One region of the Clostridium sp. AWRP genome, then DNA from elsewhere that is predicted to be linked to it. Evidence: riboswitches for the same ligand, from Rfam matches in the RefSeq annotation. Region 1 holds a riboswitch; each other region holds the start of a gene.
What was found. A riboswitch is a leader RNA that binds a small molecule or an ion and turns the genes downstream of it on or off. The one in region 1 is predicted to bind cobalamin.
Positions count from the first base shown of each region.

Region 2: it holds a riboswitch for cobalamin, as region 1 does, so the genes downstream of both, DMR38_RS11660 (hypothetical protein) here and DMR38_RS16010 (cobyric acid synthase) in region 1, are expected to answer to the same signal.
Region 3: it holds a riboswitch for cobalamin, as region 1 does, so the genes downstream of both, DMR38_RS11620 (hypothetical protein) here and DMR38_RS16010 (cobyric acid synthase) in region 1, are expected to answer to the same signal.

Region 1 covers NZ_CP029758.2:3,467,142-3,472,835, forward strand. Annotated here, with positions in the region: gene DMR38_RS16010 (cobyric acid synthase) at 1-1,508, opposite strand, end outside; cobalamin riboswitch at 1,682-1,855, opposite strand; gene DMR38_RS16015 (ABC transporter ATP-binding protein) at 1,967-2,692, opposite strand; gene DMR38_RS16020 (energy-coupling factor transporter transmembrane component T) at 2,689-3,495, opposite strand; gene DMR38_RS16025 (NUDIX hydrolase) at 3,595-4,143, opposite strand; gene DMR38_RS16030 (PLP-dependent aminotransferase family protein) at 4,143-5,591, opposite strand.
Region 2 covers NZ_CP029758.2:2,537,627-2,543,320, reverse strand. Annotated here, with positions in the region: gene DMR38_RS11665 (4Fe-4S binding protein) at 548-931, shown strand; cobalamin riboswitch at 1,016-1,201, shown strand; gene DMR38_RS11660 (hypothetical protein) at 1,532-2,374, shown strand; gene DMR38_RS11655 (cell surface protein) at 2,443-5,331, shown strand; gene DMR38_RS11650 (GNAT family N-acetyltransferase) at 5,482-5,694, shown strand, end outside.
Region 3 covers NZ_CP029758.2:2,527,604-2,533,297, forward strand. Annotated here, with positions in the region: gene DMR38_RS22305 (Ig-like domain-containing protein) at 1-358, opposite strand, end outside; gene DMR38_RS11615 (hypothetical protein) at 448-936, opposite strand; cobalamin riboswitch at 1,234-1,420, opposite strand; gene DMR38_RS11620 (hypothetical protein) at 1,570-2,049, opposite strand; cobalamin riboswitch at 2,180-2,363, opposite strand; cobalamin riboswitch at 2,504-2,685, shown strand; gene metE (5-methyltetrahydropteroyltriglutamate--homocysteine S-methyltransferase) at 2,720-5,092, shown strand; gene DMR38_RS11630 (IS256 family transposase) at 5,245-5,694, opposite strand, start outside.

The DNA.
Region 1 (5,694 bases):
ATGCCCATAATACTATATATCTTGTCTATATCTAAATTCTTTCTCACTATGCTTGCTAACTTATCCAATTCCCCTTCTCTGAGATTTTCATATGCTTTTGATTTTTTATATCCTAATCCTTTATTTTCTCTTATCTTATTTACAATGAATTCCCTAAAGTCAATTCCATCAAAAACTCCATGTATATAAGATCCAATTACATTCCCTGACATATTTATGGCACCATCTTCTGTGTCAACCTTTTCACCATTTTTATCAGTTATATTAAATAATGGTCTTGCATCTTTTCCATACTTACATATTCCCATATGTATTTCATATCCATATACATCCAATCTTCTATTAGTTAATGATTCACTATCCCTTTTCATTGGGAAGTCAATTTCGCTTTTTGCATTTACTCTGGTTGTAACTTTTTCTTTTTCAAATATAGTTTCTATGTCTAAAAGCCCTATGCCTTCTACTTTTCCTACATCTGTCTCCACTCCATAAGGATCTTCTATAACTTTACCAAGCATTTGATATCCACCGCACAGTCCTATGACAAGTCCAGTTTTACTATATTCTTTTATACGTTTTTCAAGGCCGCACTGTCTAATTTTAAGTAAATCTTCTATAGTATTTTTACTTCCTGGAATAATTACTAAGTCCGGATTTCCAAACTCTTCTACAGATGTTATAAATCTTACGGAAACGTCTTCTTCACTTTTAAGTGCATCTAAATCTGTAAAATTAGATATATGAGGCAGCTTTATTACAGCTATGTCAATAGGTGCTGTAACTTTTTTATTAAATTCTACAGCTCCATCTTCATCCTCAAGAGCCAATCTAAAATGAGGTATAACACCAAGGCAAGGTACCTTTACTATATCCTCAAGCATCTTAAGTCCGGGCTCCAGTATATCTTTGTCTCCTCTAAATTTATTTATTATAGTACCCTTTACTCTTTTTTTCTCATCTTCTGTAAAAAGCAGCATTGTTCCTGCAATGGATGCAAATACTCCTCCTTTGTCTATGTCTCCTGCTAAAAGTACTGGTGCATCTACTGATTCTGCCATACCCATATTCACAATGTCTCTATCTCTTAAATTTATTTCTGCAGGACTTCCTGCACCTTCCATTACTATTATGTCAAATTTCTTCTCCATCTTTTCAAAGTGTTCTTTAAGCATATCCCTAAATTCCAGCTTCAAATTATGATACTGCATAGCAGTGCTGTTGCCATACACTTTTCCGTTAACTATAATTTGACATTTTTTATCTGAAGTTGGTTTTAACAATATAGGGTTCATATATGCTTCCGGCTGCAATCCAGCTGCATAAGCCTGAAGTACCTGAGCCCGTCCCATTTCTTTGCCATCTAATGTTATATAAGAATTTAATGACATATTTTGAGATTTAAAAGGACATACTGAATAACCATCTTGTTTAAATATTCTACAAAGGGCTGAAACAATTATACTTTTTCCTACAGAAGAACCTGTTCCCTGAATCATAATTTTTGCCATAACAAATACTCCTTCCAAAACTTCCTAAATATAATAAAAAGTTTACTTTTAATTAATACACACATATCTATATCAAAGCCAAAAGGCAGTAAGCCTTAGAAAGCTAACTGCCTTTAACATAAAAACCTCAACTTAAGCTGAGGTTAACCACACTAAAAGTTTCTCTCCCTCCGAAAGCATAATGACAATCAGGCAGGTCTCCTGGCTTATGATTCATATTTACTTTAACCTTCCTCTTTTAAGAGTGGTAACTAAAGTTCATCATCAAATACAGTAGCGGGGGCTGCTGCGGAGTTTAACCGCATTCCCTTTTCACCTATAAAGGCACCTGAGTCTTCTATTCAATTTATACTCTAAGTTTATTATAATTATAGTTTTATGTCAACTTTAAATATCCAATATATTACATAAAATAAATAAAAATTTCATGTAATTCTAAAGTATTACAGTTAATAACATTATTTGATATTATATTTTACTAAAAACTCACTATCTTCCATTACGTTGTTGTAAGAGTCGTCCCTTATTATATTATGATCTTCAGAAAATACGAGAACTCGTTTAAAAAGTCCATTAACATATTCAAAATCATGTGTTGAACATATTATGGTTTTCCCTGCTTTATTTAATTTGATAAAAAGATCATTTAAGAATTTCTTTCCCTTAGGGTCTATCCCACTCATAGGTTCATCTAAAACCAGGACTTCAGGATTGAGAGCAAGTACAGCAGCTATAGCCACTCTCTTCTTTTCTCCGCCACTTATGTTATAGGGCTCCCTGTTTTCTAAATCTTTCACATTTAAAAGTTCTAGACAGTCATTTACCCTTTTATTTACTTCATCTTCATCCATTCCCATTTGCCTTGGTCCAAAAGCAATTTCCTCGTATACGCTAGAGCAAAAAAGTTGTGCATCGGAGTTTTGGAATACAAATCCAACTTTTTTATGAAACTTCTTTGAGAAATTACCTTTTTCCAATTCATTTTTGCATATTTTCACATCATCAAAATAGTAATTTCCCTTTGTGGGAAATACCACTCCATTTAATAATTTTAAGAAGGTAGACTTACCGCTTCCATTTGCACCTATAAGTGCTATGGATTCTCCTCGTTCTATAGTTACATTTATATCTTTTAATACTTCATTATCTTTATATTTAAAAAAAGCGTCCTCAATTTTTATCATCTTAATCCCACCCTAGATATGTAAAAATACATAGTTATGATAAGTACATTAACTATTAAATATATTAGATCAAAAAACTTAAATTTAAATTTTTTGTGAGACACATACTCTCCTGTAAATCCCCTGCATTCCATAGCACAATACATTTCATCTCCCATTTCTTTTGATTTTAAAAATAAACTTCCAATTATCTTTGAAATAGAAGAATATTTTTTACTATTTTTTCCTATAGATCTAAGCTTTAGTGCATAAAACATGTCCAAAGAAAATTCACCTAATATATAAATGTATTTTAAAGTTATGTCAAATACCAAAATAAATATGTCCGGTATAAAAAACATCTTTAGCGCCTTAGTTATGTCATGCCATTTAGTTGTATAAGATAAAACATTTATTGAAATTATAGTACCAACTACTTTTAGTAAAAGCATTTCACTATTTCTAATGTTCCCCATAAATATAGAAGGTATGAGCATTATAAATGTAAAAAATGGAATAGAAATGCTTAAAAGGAGTATTTTTTTTATATCTTGAACATCCAAAAAACTTAAAATTAGTAGAAAATAAACATCTACAAGCATTACATAAGTAAAATTTTTAGACAATGATAAAAATAATATATTTAAAATAGTAAAGGAAAGTTTTAACATAGGATTTAAATTGTACATAAAGCTATTATTTACTTTATTGTTTCTTTTAATAAGGGATAATAGATGTAATATAGAAAATATACTTTTATCTATAAATTTATCTTTATCCTCTTCGGGAACGTATTCATCTTTTTTAAAAAGCCAATCCTCCATAAATTACACCTTCAATTCTAATTTTTTAATTTTCTCACTTCCTTGTTAAAAATATATCATACTAACGATTATTATTCAATTAAATAAAAAATATTCTTGTTAGCTTAATCCATAAAAAACATACCATACACCCATTCCTATGGCAGTTCCACTTTTCTGTTCCTTAATTAAAAAATCTTTAAGTTGTTCTCTGTGAAGTGCAATTACCTGTATATCTTCCTCTGGCTCCAATTTCTGTATAGGAATTTGATTTTCAATTAAATCTTCATATATATCAACCCTTGCTAATGTAACTTTATCTGTTAAAAGTGCAGGATTTGAATAAAGCAAAGGACTCATTGATTTTACTTCTCCCTTATATCCAGTTTCCTCCTCCAACTCTCGTAGTGCATTTTCGACTATATTATCCCCTTCAACAAGGCCTGCTGGAAATCCAATAACGTATTTATCTATAGCAGGTCTATATTGTTTGATAAATATATACTTATTAGATGGTACAAGCTTGCTAATTATTACTACTGTATTTGTAGTATTGGTTCTTTTTATTCTTTCCCACTTTAAGTCCTCATTATTTTTTCCCTTATAAGTTATTTCCTGTAATTGAATCCACTTTCCTTTATACAGTGTTTTTTCCGATATTTTTTTCATCAATCCCATCCTCCTATTTTTTTGGTCTCCTGACCTATTATCATAATTCCCTTTTTAATATCTTCTTCACTTACTCTTGAAAATCCAAGCCTAAAGGTATCATATCCCTCATCATTTACATAAAATACATCACCAGGAGTAAATATTACTCCTCTCTTACAGCATCTTTCTAAAAGCTTTCTGGAACTTATATTCTTTAGCTTTATAAATATATGCATTCCACCCTCACCAAATATATCTTCACAAGGAATATACTCTCTTGCACATTTTAAGGTGAATTCATATTTTTCCTTATATACTCTTCGAGCTTTCTTTATGTACTTTTCAAAATTTCCCTGATTTAAGTAATCATAAAAAATTGCCTGATCTAAAGAAGAAGTGTGAATATTTCTAGCTCTTTTACAACTCTCTAAATAGTTTATAAGCACTTTATCCGCAAGTATCCATCCTATCCTTATTCCAGGAAACAACACCTTTGAAAAGCTTCCTATATATAGGATACTATTTCCACTGCCGCTAAACGCAGCTATAGGTGCTACATGTGTTCCTGAATACCTAAGTTCTTCATTAAATCCATCTTCAATTATAGGAACATTATAACTTTTAAGTATATTATATAATTTCACCCTATTTTCAGGAGGCATGACAATACCTGTAGGATTTTGATAGGATGGAATAAAATATGATATTCTAAATTTATTTTTTTTCAGCTCTTTACTAAGATCTTTTAAACATACTCCATCTTTTTCAACTTTTACTCCAGTTATATTGAGTCCATGTAGTTTCATAATTTTAATTGCAGTATTATGAGTTGGATTTTCACACAGTATCTTGTCTCCCCTGTCTGTAAGGCAAGATAATATTAAATCAAATCCTTCTGTAAATCCATTTGTTATGAGTATATCCTTTTCCTTTGTACAAACTCCTTTACTTTCCATATATTTAAGCAAATATTGAATAAGGGGTCTATAACCTTTAGCATATCCATAATTCAACACTTTTTCTCCTTCTATAGACATACGATTTAAAAAAGCTTTTTTAAATTCATCTACATTAAAAAGTTTTTCATCAGGGGCTATACTTTTAAAGGATATCATTCCTTTTTCCCATTTTGCTTCATGTTTTACTATATCTAATCTTTCAGAAAGTTTGCCATATTGATTTACTTTGTCTTCCCAATCTATACTCCACTTTTCCTGAAAATCTACTTTTACATCCGATACAAAGGTACCCCTTCCTTTTTTCATGTATACAAATCCTTCATCTTGCAAAAATTCATAAGCATACATTACACTATTTCTACTTATTTTTAACATTGAAGCCATCTCTCTTGTGGAAGGAAGTTTTTCTCCACTTCTAAGCATACCTTTCAGTATCATATCTTTAATATAATCTTTTAGCTGTATATATACAAGCCTCTCTTTATTTATCTTCAGTTCCGAAAACATGACACGTTTCACCTCAAATATATTCTTGCACAATTTTACTAATAAATAAAGAATAACATATAAATAAGTTATTGACATATATTAAAAAAAATGTTTCAATAAT
Region 2 (5,694 bases), 930 kb from region 1:
CAGTATCAAAATAAAACTAAATTAAAGCAATTTATCAATATGATACGAGAAAATATTCAAAATGATAAACAGAGTTCTTGATTTCAGATGGAGTTTTTTCTCCATCTGAAAATTATTAACAGGATTCTTAGTGCTTTAGCACTCAGAAGGTGCTATTCTTTAGGGGAAATCGTTATCCAGTGTAGCATCGGATAAAATTTATAATTTTAAGTAGGAATATTGCAAGCTGAGAGATTGGCATATAAATTGCTTTCTAAAAATAGTATAGTTTTGAAATAAATTTAATTATTTAAACCCTAAACTCTAAAATAAAAAATACTTAAGAGCAGTCCCTCCTGCGCTTAAGTACTTTTTATTTTATTTTGACAATTTTGTTGTACATTTATTTTATTGGATGACTATATGACCTAATATCCCCACGCACTCTGTTTGTGCAAAGCAAAATAATAGGCATAAAATTTGCGGTATTGATATATAGCTTATATATTTGTATAATTAAAATATATGTACAAAGTATGTATAAATAATGTTTAAAGGGGAATGTTTTATGAAAAAATTAGTTGTTAAAGATAAGTCTTTATGTATGTCTTGTTTAAGTTGTGAAATGGCTTGTTCTGAGGCATTTTACAAAACCTATGGCAATTCTTGTATTAAGATTGATGAAGGAAAAGATGGATCTGTAGATTTAAAAGTGTGCAACCAATGTGGAGTATGTGCTAAAAAATGTCCTGAAGAGGCCATTAAACAAAATGCTAAGGGAATATATATGATAGATAAAAAAGCTTGTACTGGATGTGGTACATGTGTAGAAGCCTGTCCAAAAGGTATTATTGTAAAAGTAGAAGACAAGCCTAATCCAAGTAAGTGTATGGCATGTGGTATTTGTGTTAAAGCTTGTCCTATGGGAGTGCTTGAAATTCAAGAAGATTAAAATGTTTAATAATGGATTTATTGAGAAAATAATGTTGACTTTTCAAAATTTATATACTACTATTAACATAGAAGTAATAAAAATTTAATATTTTTACTGTTAGGTGCTGTCAAATTGATAGTTAAAAGGGAAAGTGTAAAAAACACTGCAGCCCACCGTTACTGTATGGAGGATGAAACCCTAATTATGTCACTGGATTTTTATATCCGGGAAGACAGGGGAGTAAGATGAATCTGAGCCAGGAAACCTGCCTGATATGTCGTTTGATTCTTTCGGAGGGGAAGATAATACTGTGTTTGCTGTTTATAATTAAAAGTAAACGATTATACTGGTATAAAAAGAACCCTTGTGGTTCTTTTTATTTGTTTTATGCAGTAAAATAGTATGAATTTGTATTGGTAAATGGAGACCTTCGAAAGGGGTCTCTTTTGTTATATTAAGCATTATAAAAGTAGACAAGCATATTGTAATTTTACCCTTTCGAGGAGGTGATATTTAGGGTAAGGTCTAAAAATAAATAGCATCAGATTACTAAATATGGAGGTGAAATAGAGTAAAGTTCCAAATGACAAAAAATAAAATTTGAAGGAGTGCATTTTAATGATTAGAAGACTAAAGAACAAATTATTTGCAACTTTATGTGTGGCAGCATTGACCTTAGGAACTGTGGCAGTCCCATCTTCTTTTAACAGTGTACAAGCTGCTGGAACTACAAAAACTGTTTATGTGGATGTTGAGAAAAATGTTTTAGGACAGGATCCTATTTTGCAGCCAAAAGCAGTTACACTCAGTGATACGGCTACCATTGCTGATGCTACAAAACAGGCCGTAGGTGATGGAAATGTAAATATAGTTCCAAGCCAGTATGGAAGCTACATAACAGGCTTTAAAGATACTACAGATAATCAAGCAGCTTTTAACAACAACTATAAATTTAAGACTGTACTTAATAATATAACTAAGGGTATTGTTTTTGACACTACAAAAGCGTACAAACAAAATATTGTTACTGATCCAAATTATTTAAGTGAAAAAGAATGTGATGGAATCTCTGGATGGATGTTTACAGTAAATAATAAATTGAACCATGACAGCACTCCTTATAATGGAGGTACAACATTAACTAATGTACCAGATGGAGCTGTAATTCGCTGGGAATTTACAGCAGCAATGGGAGCAGATATGGGACTAAATAGTGCATATTTACCAACTGAAGCTTCTAATGGATATTATGATTGGAGCACTGCTGTATTTGCTGATCCATTCTTTATAAGAGCAGACAAAACAGCTTTGATTACTAAATTGGCAACAACTGCTAAACCAGCTAGTGTAAGACATGGACGTAATCAATATATTGCAGCACAATATGCACTTAAAAATCTGACAATTAGTCAACATGATGTTGATAATACATTAAACAACTTAAATAATGCACTTAAATAGTGCAATGAGGAGATTACATTTTGTGTAATCTCCTATATGCACTTTTGGAAATTGGGAGTGAAAATTAAATGATAAAAAAGAAAAATGCTCTATCAAAATTTTTAAGCATTTTAGCTATAATTTGTTTTATGTTTAGTACCTTTCCTTCTTTACCGGTACTAGCGGAAGGGGCCAATCCTTCACTTGCTGCTGATACAAAGGGCCAATATATTATTAATTCAGTAGAGGATATTAACAAGTTTAGGACAGATTTAAATAATGGGATAGATTATACCAATAAAATAGTAGTTTTAGGTTCAGATGTAACAATTACTGATGATGTAAAATTAACACCTACTACTGGTACCTTTCAAGGTTTTTTTAATGGACAGGGACACAGCATAAAAAATTACAATGATTCATTAACAGGATTTGTTTGTAGAATAGGTAGTAATGGAGTTATTACTAATTTACATATGGGTATGAATGTATCCAACGCTGGCGGATTAGAAGAGAACAGTGAACTAAAACCGGGACTTTATTATTATGGTTCTATTACAAATGAAAATGAGGGCAAAATAAGCTTATGTAGTGTAGAAGGAACTGTTACTACTGATAGCCGCGAATTAGGGGAAAATGGATCATTCAGTATTGGTGGAATTGCAGGTATGGTAGATGATTCTAACAATACTAATTGTGTTGTAGAAAATTGTTACAGCAGGCTTAAAATTCAGGCTAAAACTGATGATAAATATGTGCAATCTGCAGCTGGAATAGCTTTTGAAACAGATAGCAGTGATCGTACTAAAATAATTAAGAATTGTTATGCAGCAGGACAGATAACATGTTATGAAGGAGCAGTGGGAATTGGATGTGGAAGTTCTGGTAATTATCCAAGTAGTTACTATGATAAAGATGTCACCACTGTTACAGATGATACATTAGGTGGTGTTCCAAAATCTACAGCTGAAATGAAACAAAAATCCACATACGTTGGCTGGGACTTTGATAAGATATGGGATATTGATCCAAGTAAAAATGATGGTTATCCTTATTTAAAATCAAATCAGAAAAATGATGGTCCAGTAACTCCTGCTATTGATATGCCCGTAGATGTGAATATCAATATAGCAGATAAAACTGTAAGTAAAGATGGGACAGTTGATCTAACAGCAGATTACACATGTTCACTTACGTGTTCAGATCAAGAAAGTATTAAATTATATAATGTAAAAGTAACTTTAGATGGGAAAATAAATTTCTCGGGCTTTACAGGAGAAAAAATACCAATGAACTATATGCCTGCTCAAGGTGATTCGCGGGAGTTAACTTCGGATGTATTAAAAAGGTACCTCAAAATTACCTATGATGACAATAAGAAATACAAATTTGAAATAGGTAATGTTACATTCAATAATCCAAATTTTTATGGTAATGGAATAACAACAGTTCCTGAAGATGAACAAAAGCAGCAGGTAGAAGATGCGAAGAAAGCAGAAGATATACTTTATAACAAATTAAATATAGGACAGGGGGATGTACGTGCATTTACCTGGAGTGGAAATAGAGCTGCTGCACCGGGAACGGAAGGAACTATTGTATTAGATGACTATGTATGGGAAGTATTTTCATCAGCACGTTCCGGATATAAAGGTGTGAGGAAAGGATTTTATGATGACTGGTTCAAGAACATACAAAATGGTCTGGAAAAGATGAAAGAAGCAGGGATAACAGCCGGGGATGTAAAGATGACTGAGTGGGATAAACTGGTTCTAGCAATTACCGCTATAGGATATGACCCGAGGGACATAAAAGCTTATGATTTGATAGATATTGTCTCAAATAACGATTATTTAGATGTCTCAAATCAAACATTTTCAGAGCAGTATGCAGTAATGGCACTGACATCTTATAATTATCCTATTTCCCAGGATGGAAAACACATTGATATAGAGAAATGTATACACAGGTGGGCTAAAAGCGCATTAGCAACAAAAGGGGCGGATGGTTCTGCGGTATTGCCCAATTCAGCGCCTGATATGTGGACAATGCAGTTCCAGCCAATTGCAGCATATTATGACCCTAATGCAAAAGAAGGGGATAAATACTATGATGTAAAACAGGCTATGGAACATGTATTTGCACAATTTTCAAATGCACAGACTTACAAAGGTTCTTTCTGGGGAGCATTTCAAGCGGATTATAATAACCCATGGACCAATGCCCAGGTATATATGACACTTGGTATGGCACATGCGAATATATTTGACAGTAAATATATAAAAAATGGGAACAGTATTTTAAATGGTGCACTTCAATTTTATGATATTAAGAACGGCACCACCGAGTTTGACAACCACAGTTATGAACCGGCACAGATGTGCAGGGGACTTGATTCACTTGTAAGGGCATATGAAGGAAGAAACTCGATATTCGACTGTACAGATGTGAAGAATTCCACAGTACCTGTAAATAATGCCATAACTCAACTGCCAGATGTAGATAAGCTTACTTCAGCTGATAAAGACAAGGTTGATGCAGCAGAGAAATTGTATGATGCCTTAAGTGATGCACAAAAATCATCCATGAAGCAGGAAACAGTGGGTAAGTTAACAGCAGCAGAAAAAAAGGTATCAGGATCTCAGGGTGAAACAAAACCAATAAAGATAACTAACCTTACAAAGGACAGTTCATTTAAATTGGGAAATGATGCAAAGGTATCTGTAAAGGCAGAAAATAATTCTGGTAAAGACAAGGATGCATCGCTATTAGTAGCACTATATGATGGAAGCGATAAATTTGTGAAATATGTATGTGGAAAGCAGACAATTAAAAATGGAAATTCATCTATTTTAACAGGCATTATGAAACTTCCAGAAGAGGGAATATATAAATTGAAGGCGTTTGTATGGGACAGCCTTGAAAATATGAATCCCCTTTCAGATATTATAGATATATCCGTTCAGTCAAATAAATAAAATACTTTTAAGATGGGTTTTGCTAGAGATATTGGCAAAACCCATAAATTAAAGATATGAATTGTTATTATAGTAGGATATATTGGAGATGACATTTTTACTCATTCCACAGTTGGCTGTGAGAATTTAAGTTAGGTGGCTGCTATAAACATGTCAAAAAATGCGGTAATTGAAGAGATTAATAATAAATATGCAATTCAACTTATAGAAATATTAAATACTGATAATGTATTACAAGAAAAATTAGGTTGTAAAAAGTGTATAATATCAAAGGATGAATTTATCAAACACAATAATGAATGGTCTGAAAACACAAACTCGGAAATATTTGCTATTGTTTTGAATAATAATGCAATTGGTATG
Region 3 (5,694 bases), 940 kb from region 1:
TGAATAAACCAGATTTGGGATCATTATAGTTACTTATAGTATGAAATTTTCCATTAAAAGTACCATTAAACGTATTTTGTGTTGTAAAAGATTTCAAAGGTAATTCAGATTTACCTACATCAATATCCTGAGTTAACAGAACATTTTTACCCGAATAGTCTATTCCCTTATCAATATCCCCCCTGAGTTTGTTTAAGTCTTTTACTGAACTTACCGTATAATTTCCATCTTTATCTTGAGTTAAAGAGGGCGTTGATGTTGTTGGTACGGTATCTGCCATAACCGTGTATGGTGCAAATGTCATTAATGTAAATATAAGCATCATAACAAAACTTGCCTTTTTCCATATCTTTTTCATTTCATTCTCCTTTCTAAATTCTAAGATTATGTAATATAAACTAATCTTAATATTATTAATTTTTAAGTTCTTGCTTGTATACCATCTCCTTAAAAAGATACGCTTAAAATTTTCGAAGACTTTTTGTATTCCTCAATTATAGGCTTAAAATATTTTTCCTCACCTTTTTTTCTACATTCTATTGCGTCTTCCAATTTATCAAAATATCCTAAATGTTTTTCTTTTCCTGCAAGAGTTAAACGTACTCTCCATTTACTTCTTTTTTTATCCCAATTAATACCTTTGTAACCACTAGAATTACTAGAAGAAATTTTACGTGTTAATTGGCCTATTTTTGTTCCTTTAAACCTATCTACATTAGTTGCTTTAACCTGAATAATTTTAGTATGTTCTATCATCAAACATCCACAACTTCTAGTTCCGCCATCTATTAAATGTCTTTCTCTAACTTTTACTTTGTTTCCACAGTCACATAAGCAGTTCCAAATAACACCCCTATCTTTATATTTTTTATTTGCAACAGACATAACTGTTAAACGTCCAAATTTCTTTCCTGTTAAATCTTTAAATCTGTTCATTTTCTCACCTCTTTTGATTTATGTATTTTGCCGCCCACTTCCTCCAGATTCCACGTCACCATGGACCCCCTTGTCTTAAACTATGCATTCCACGCTAGGGACTTTCACCCTTAAGATTGCGTCCATGCTAGGCGTACCATAATAAAAGAGACCTTCCTTCGAAAGTCCCTTTTATTACATAAATATTCTATATGACTAATAAACTAAAAAAGAACCACTAGAGTTCTCTCATGTCAATATAACCGTTTACTTTTAATCATAAACAAGCTTAAATATAGTAACATCTTCCCCTCCGAAAGAATTAACATAATATCAGGCAGGCTTCCTGGCTCAGATTCATCTTACTCCCCTGTCTTCCCAGATATAAAAATCCAGTGACATAATTAGGGTTTCATTCTCCATACAGTAACGGTGGGCTGCAGTGCTTTTTACACTTTTCCTTTTAACTATCCCATTTGACAGCACCTAATGCTAAATATTAAATTTTTATTATCTTTATGTTAAGATTAGTACATAATTTTTTAAAAGTCAACATAATCTTCTATAAGAAATTCTATTTTGCTCATATAATTTTTTATTAACAAAAATATCTATATGCTTATTTAAGCTGTAAAGATAACTACATATTTATTTTTAAATTATATTAACTCGTTTTTCCAAATTGTCAAATTTAAATTCTTGAGGTAAAAAATCACAGAATATCTTTTTGTCATTTAAAGTATCTCCGTCATAACCGCTGTTAAAGTATGCAAGTAAAGTATTTTCATCAATACAATGAATCCATTTCTTTAAGCTATCACTAAATTCAAAATCTTCTTCAAATATAGTATCGTCTTGATACATAATTATAATGTTATATAAATATATATCAAGTTTTAGAACTTCATTAATATTTTGAATATTTATTCCATCTTGTTCCACAATTTCTTTTTCTTTTAATGAATAAGTATTATAATAATTTTCAAGTTCTTTATAAAATCCCACTACTTTTTTGAGATACTTATAAAAATATACATTATTAATTTCTAATTTTATTTTATTACTTTTATTTAAATAAGAAATTAATCCTGGTTTATATTCAGAAAACTGCGTCTGGTAAAAATAACGATTCATAAAAAAATCCTCCCTTAAAAAAAATTCCTTTTAACAAAAGCGTTAAAAGGAAATATTATAAAAATGTTTGATTAGTTATAGAAAATCTAACAAAACTATCATCATAACACTCCCCCTATCACTCGTAGAGATATTTGTGTAAAATATAGGTAGGTCTTCTGACTCAAGATTCACCATTTTAGTACGCCTTCCCAATATTTAAGTGGCATAATATACTAAAACTCCTCTATTACAGCTACGGGATAGTCCAGGATTTTCACCTGATTCCCTTTTAATTAATCAAATTAGATTAAACCTATATTTGTCTTTATAGAACTTAATTATAATTTATACCTATTACAGTTTAATGTCAATAATATAATTGATCATTGACATTTATCGCCATATAATACTATAATTATTATTTAATAATATAATAATTCTTAAACAAGCTTGAAAGATCAATTGTATCTAATAGCTTTTTGAAATATAAGGTGCTTCTTTAAAAGGAAGTTAAAAGGGAATCAAGTTGGAATCTTGATCAGCACCCACTACTGTATTTCAGACGAAAATCTCAATAGCCACTACATTAAGCGGGAAGGGAGATCTGTAGGATGAAGATAAGTCAGGAAACCTGCCTTATATTTAAAATAATCAAATCTTTGGGAGTGAAGATTAAGGAGGAATAAAAATGATAAAATCAACAATTGTAGGTTACCCAAGACTTGGAGTGCACAGAGAACTAAAGTTTGCAGTAGAATCTTACTTAAAAAAAAAGATAGATTCAAATATGCTAAAGTTCACTGCAAAACAACTAAGGAAAGAATACTGGACAACCCAAAAAGAAGTGGGAATAGATATTATTCCATCTAATGACTTTTCATATTACGATAATATGTTAGATATGGCATTTCTGTTAAATATCATACCAAAACGTTATAAAGAGCTCAAACTTTCTAAATTAGACACATATTTTGCAATGGCAAGAGGTTATCAAAATGATAACCTGGATGTAAAAGCTTTGCCTATGAAAAAATGGTTTAATACTAATTATCATTATATAGTACCTGAAATAGATAATTATACTTATTTTTGCCTAAATGATACTAAACCTTTTGATTTATATAAGGAAGCTAAAGATGAGGAAATTGATACAAAGCCAGTTATAATAGGAATTTTTACATTTCTCAAGCTTTCATATTTAAAAACAAACAGAACATTTAAAGAATGCCTGGATGAGCTTACAAATGTATACACAGCTATATTAGATAAGTTCGAAAGACAGGATATAAGTTATATTGAAATTGATGAGCCTATTTTAGTAACAGATTTAACACAAGAAGATATATTTTTATTTAGAACTGCTTATGACAAAATTATAAATAGAAAATATAAATTTCAAATATTACTTCAAACTTATTTTGGCGATGTAAGAGATATTTATAAATACTTTAGTGATATGAAATTTAATGCAATAGGATTAGATTTAGTTGAAGGTGAGAAAAATATAGACCTAATTAAAAAATATGGATTTCCCAAAAATAAACTATTAATAGCTGGAATTATTAACGGAAAGAATGTATGGAAAAATGATTATAATAATAGCATCAAAATTATTGAAGAACTAAGTAAACATATTGATAAAGATAGAATTTATATAAGCACCTCTTGTTCTCTTCTTCATGTACCTTATACAGTTAAAGAAGAAAAATTAAATACAAGAAAACCAAAGTTAAAAAAATTTACGTGTTTCACTCAATACATAGAAAATTTTTCATTTGCAGAGGAAAAATTAAGTGAACTTACAGATTTGCAAGAACTACTTCAGTGTAATGAATATAAAATTAGCATCAAATACTTAAAAAATCAAGAAATTTTGAAAAAAAAGAGAAACCATCAATTATGCTATGACTTAGAAGTTAGAAAAAAAGTGAAAAATTTAAAAAAAGAAGATTTCATAAGGAAAGATCCTTTTGAAAAACGTAGAAAAATTCAAAAAGAATATTTAAAACTTCCCATTCTTCCAACAACAACAATAGGCTCATTTCCTCAGACTGACGAAATAAAAAAACTCAGGAAAAATTATGAAGACGGTAACATTTCAAAGCATCAATATAAAACCAGCATTAAAGAAAAAATTAAAGATACAATTCATTTTCAAGAGGAGGCAGGTTTAGATGTATTAGTACATGGTGAATATGAAAGAAATGATATGGTTGAATATTTTGGAAAACATCTTAAAGGTTTTTTATTTACTCAAAATGGTTGGGTACAATCTTATGGCACTAGAACTGTAAAACCTCCTATAATTTTTGGAGATGTAAAACGTACTGAATCAATAACAACAAATTGGATTAAATTTGCTCAAAAACAAACCAATAAACCAGTTAAAGGTACGCTTACTGGACCTATAACAATTTTAAATTGCTCCTTTCCAAGAGAAGATTTAGAATTAAAACAAATAGCTTATCAAATAGGACTTGCTATTAGAGATGAAGTATTAGATTTAGAACAAGAAGGAATAAAAATAATTCAAATTGATGAAGCTGCACTGAAAGAAAAACTGCCATTAAGAAAAATTGATTGGCATAAAAAATATTTAGATTGGGCAATTCCTGCTTTTAAGCTAACACATTCTAAGATAAAATCAAAAACTTCTATTCATACACACATGTGTTATAGTGAATTTGAAGATATATTTAAAGTACTAGAATCTATGGATTCAGATGTTATTTCTATAGAAACCGCCAAATCTAATTTTTCATTACTAAATTTATTAAAGAAAAGTAATTTTAAATTTGAAATAGGTCCTGGAATATATGATGTGCATTCCCCTAAACTACCAGACATAAAAGAGATAGAAACTCTCATAAAAGTAATACTTAGTACATTAGATATTAATAAACTTTGGATTAATCCAGATTGCAACCTGAAGACAAGCGGAATTACAGAAACAAACGCTAGTTTAATTAATATGGTTAATGCTGTTAAAAATATAAGAATTGAACTTGAAGCTGTAAAAAAAAGTGATACTATGGGAATTCTATTTTACTCATTAAAATGAGAGTGTTAGATTTTTTCTGTAAATTAGCTTTCTATGATATTTTAGAAAGACAGCTATGTAAAAAATTATTTCTGTCTTAATTTCAAATATATAATTTAAAAATGAGTATGTCAATAACGCCTAAGAAAAAAGGCGTTATTTTTATAAAAATTTTATTCGGGAAGTCTGCCATCATACATTATGGATAGTTCACCATAAACCTTACCCCAGTTTCTGAGGACTGACGTCCATTTCTTAGTTGCCTCAAATGTTGCAAGATAAAGTGCCTTTAGAAGTGCAGTATCACTTGGAAATACGCTTCTTTGACTGTTTAATCTGCGGTATGTGCTATTAAGGCTTTCTATGGCATTCGTTGTATATATTACTTTTCTGACTTCTGGTGAAAATTTGAATATAGGGGTTATAGCATCCCAATTTTTCAACCAGCTTCGCATAGATCCTGGATATTTATCATTCCACTTCTTAGTTACAATTTCCAGATTTTTATGAGCAGTTTCCTCAGATGGAGCCTGATATATACTCTTAAGATCCTTTGCAAAATCTTTCTTGTGTTTATAAGATACATATTTAAGTGTATTTCTTATCTGATGTACGATGCATCT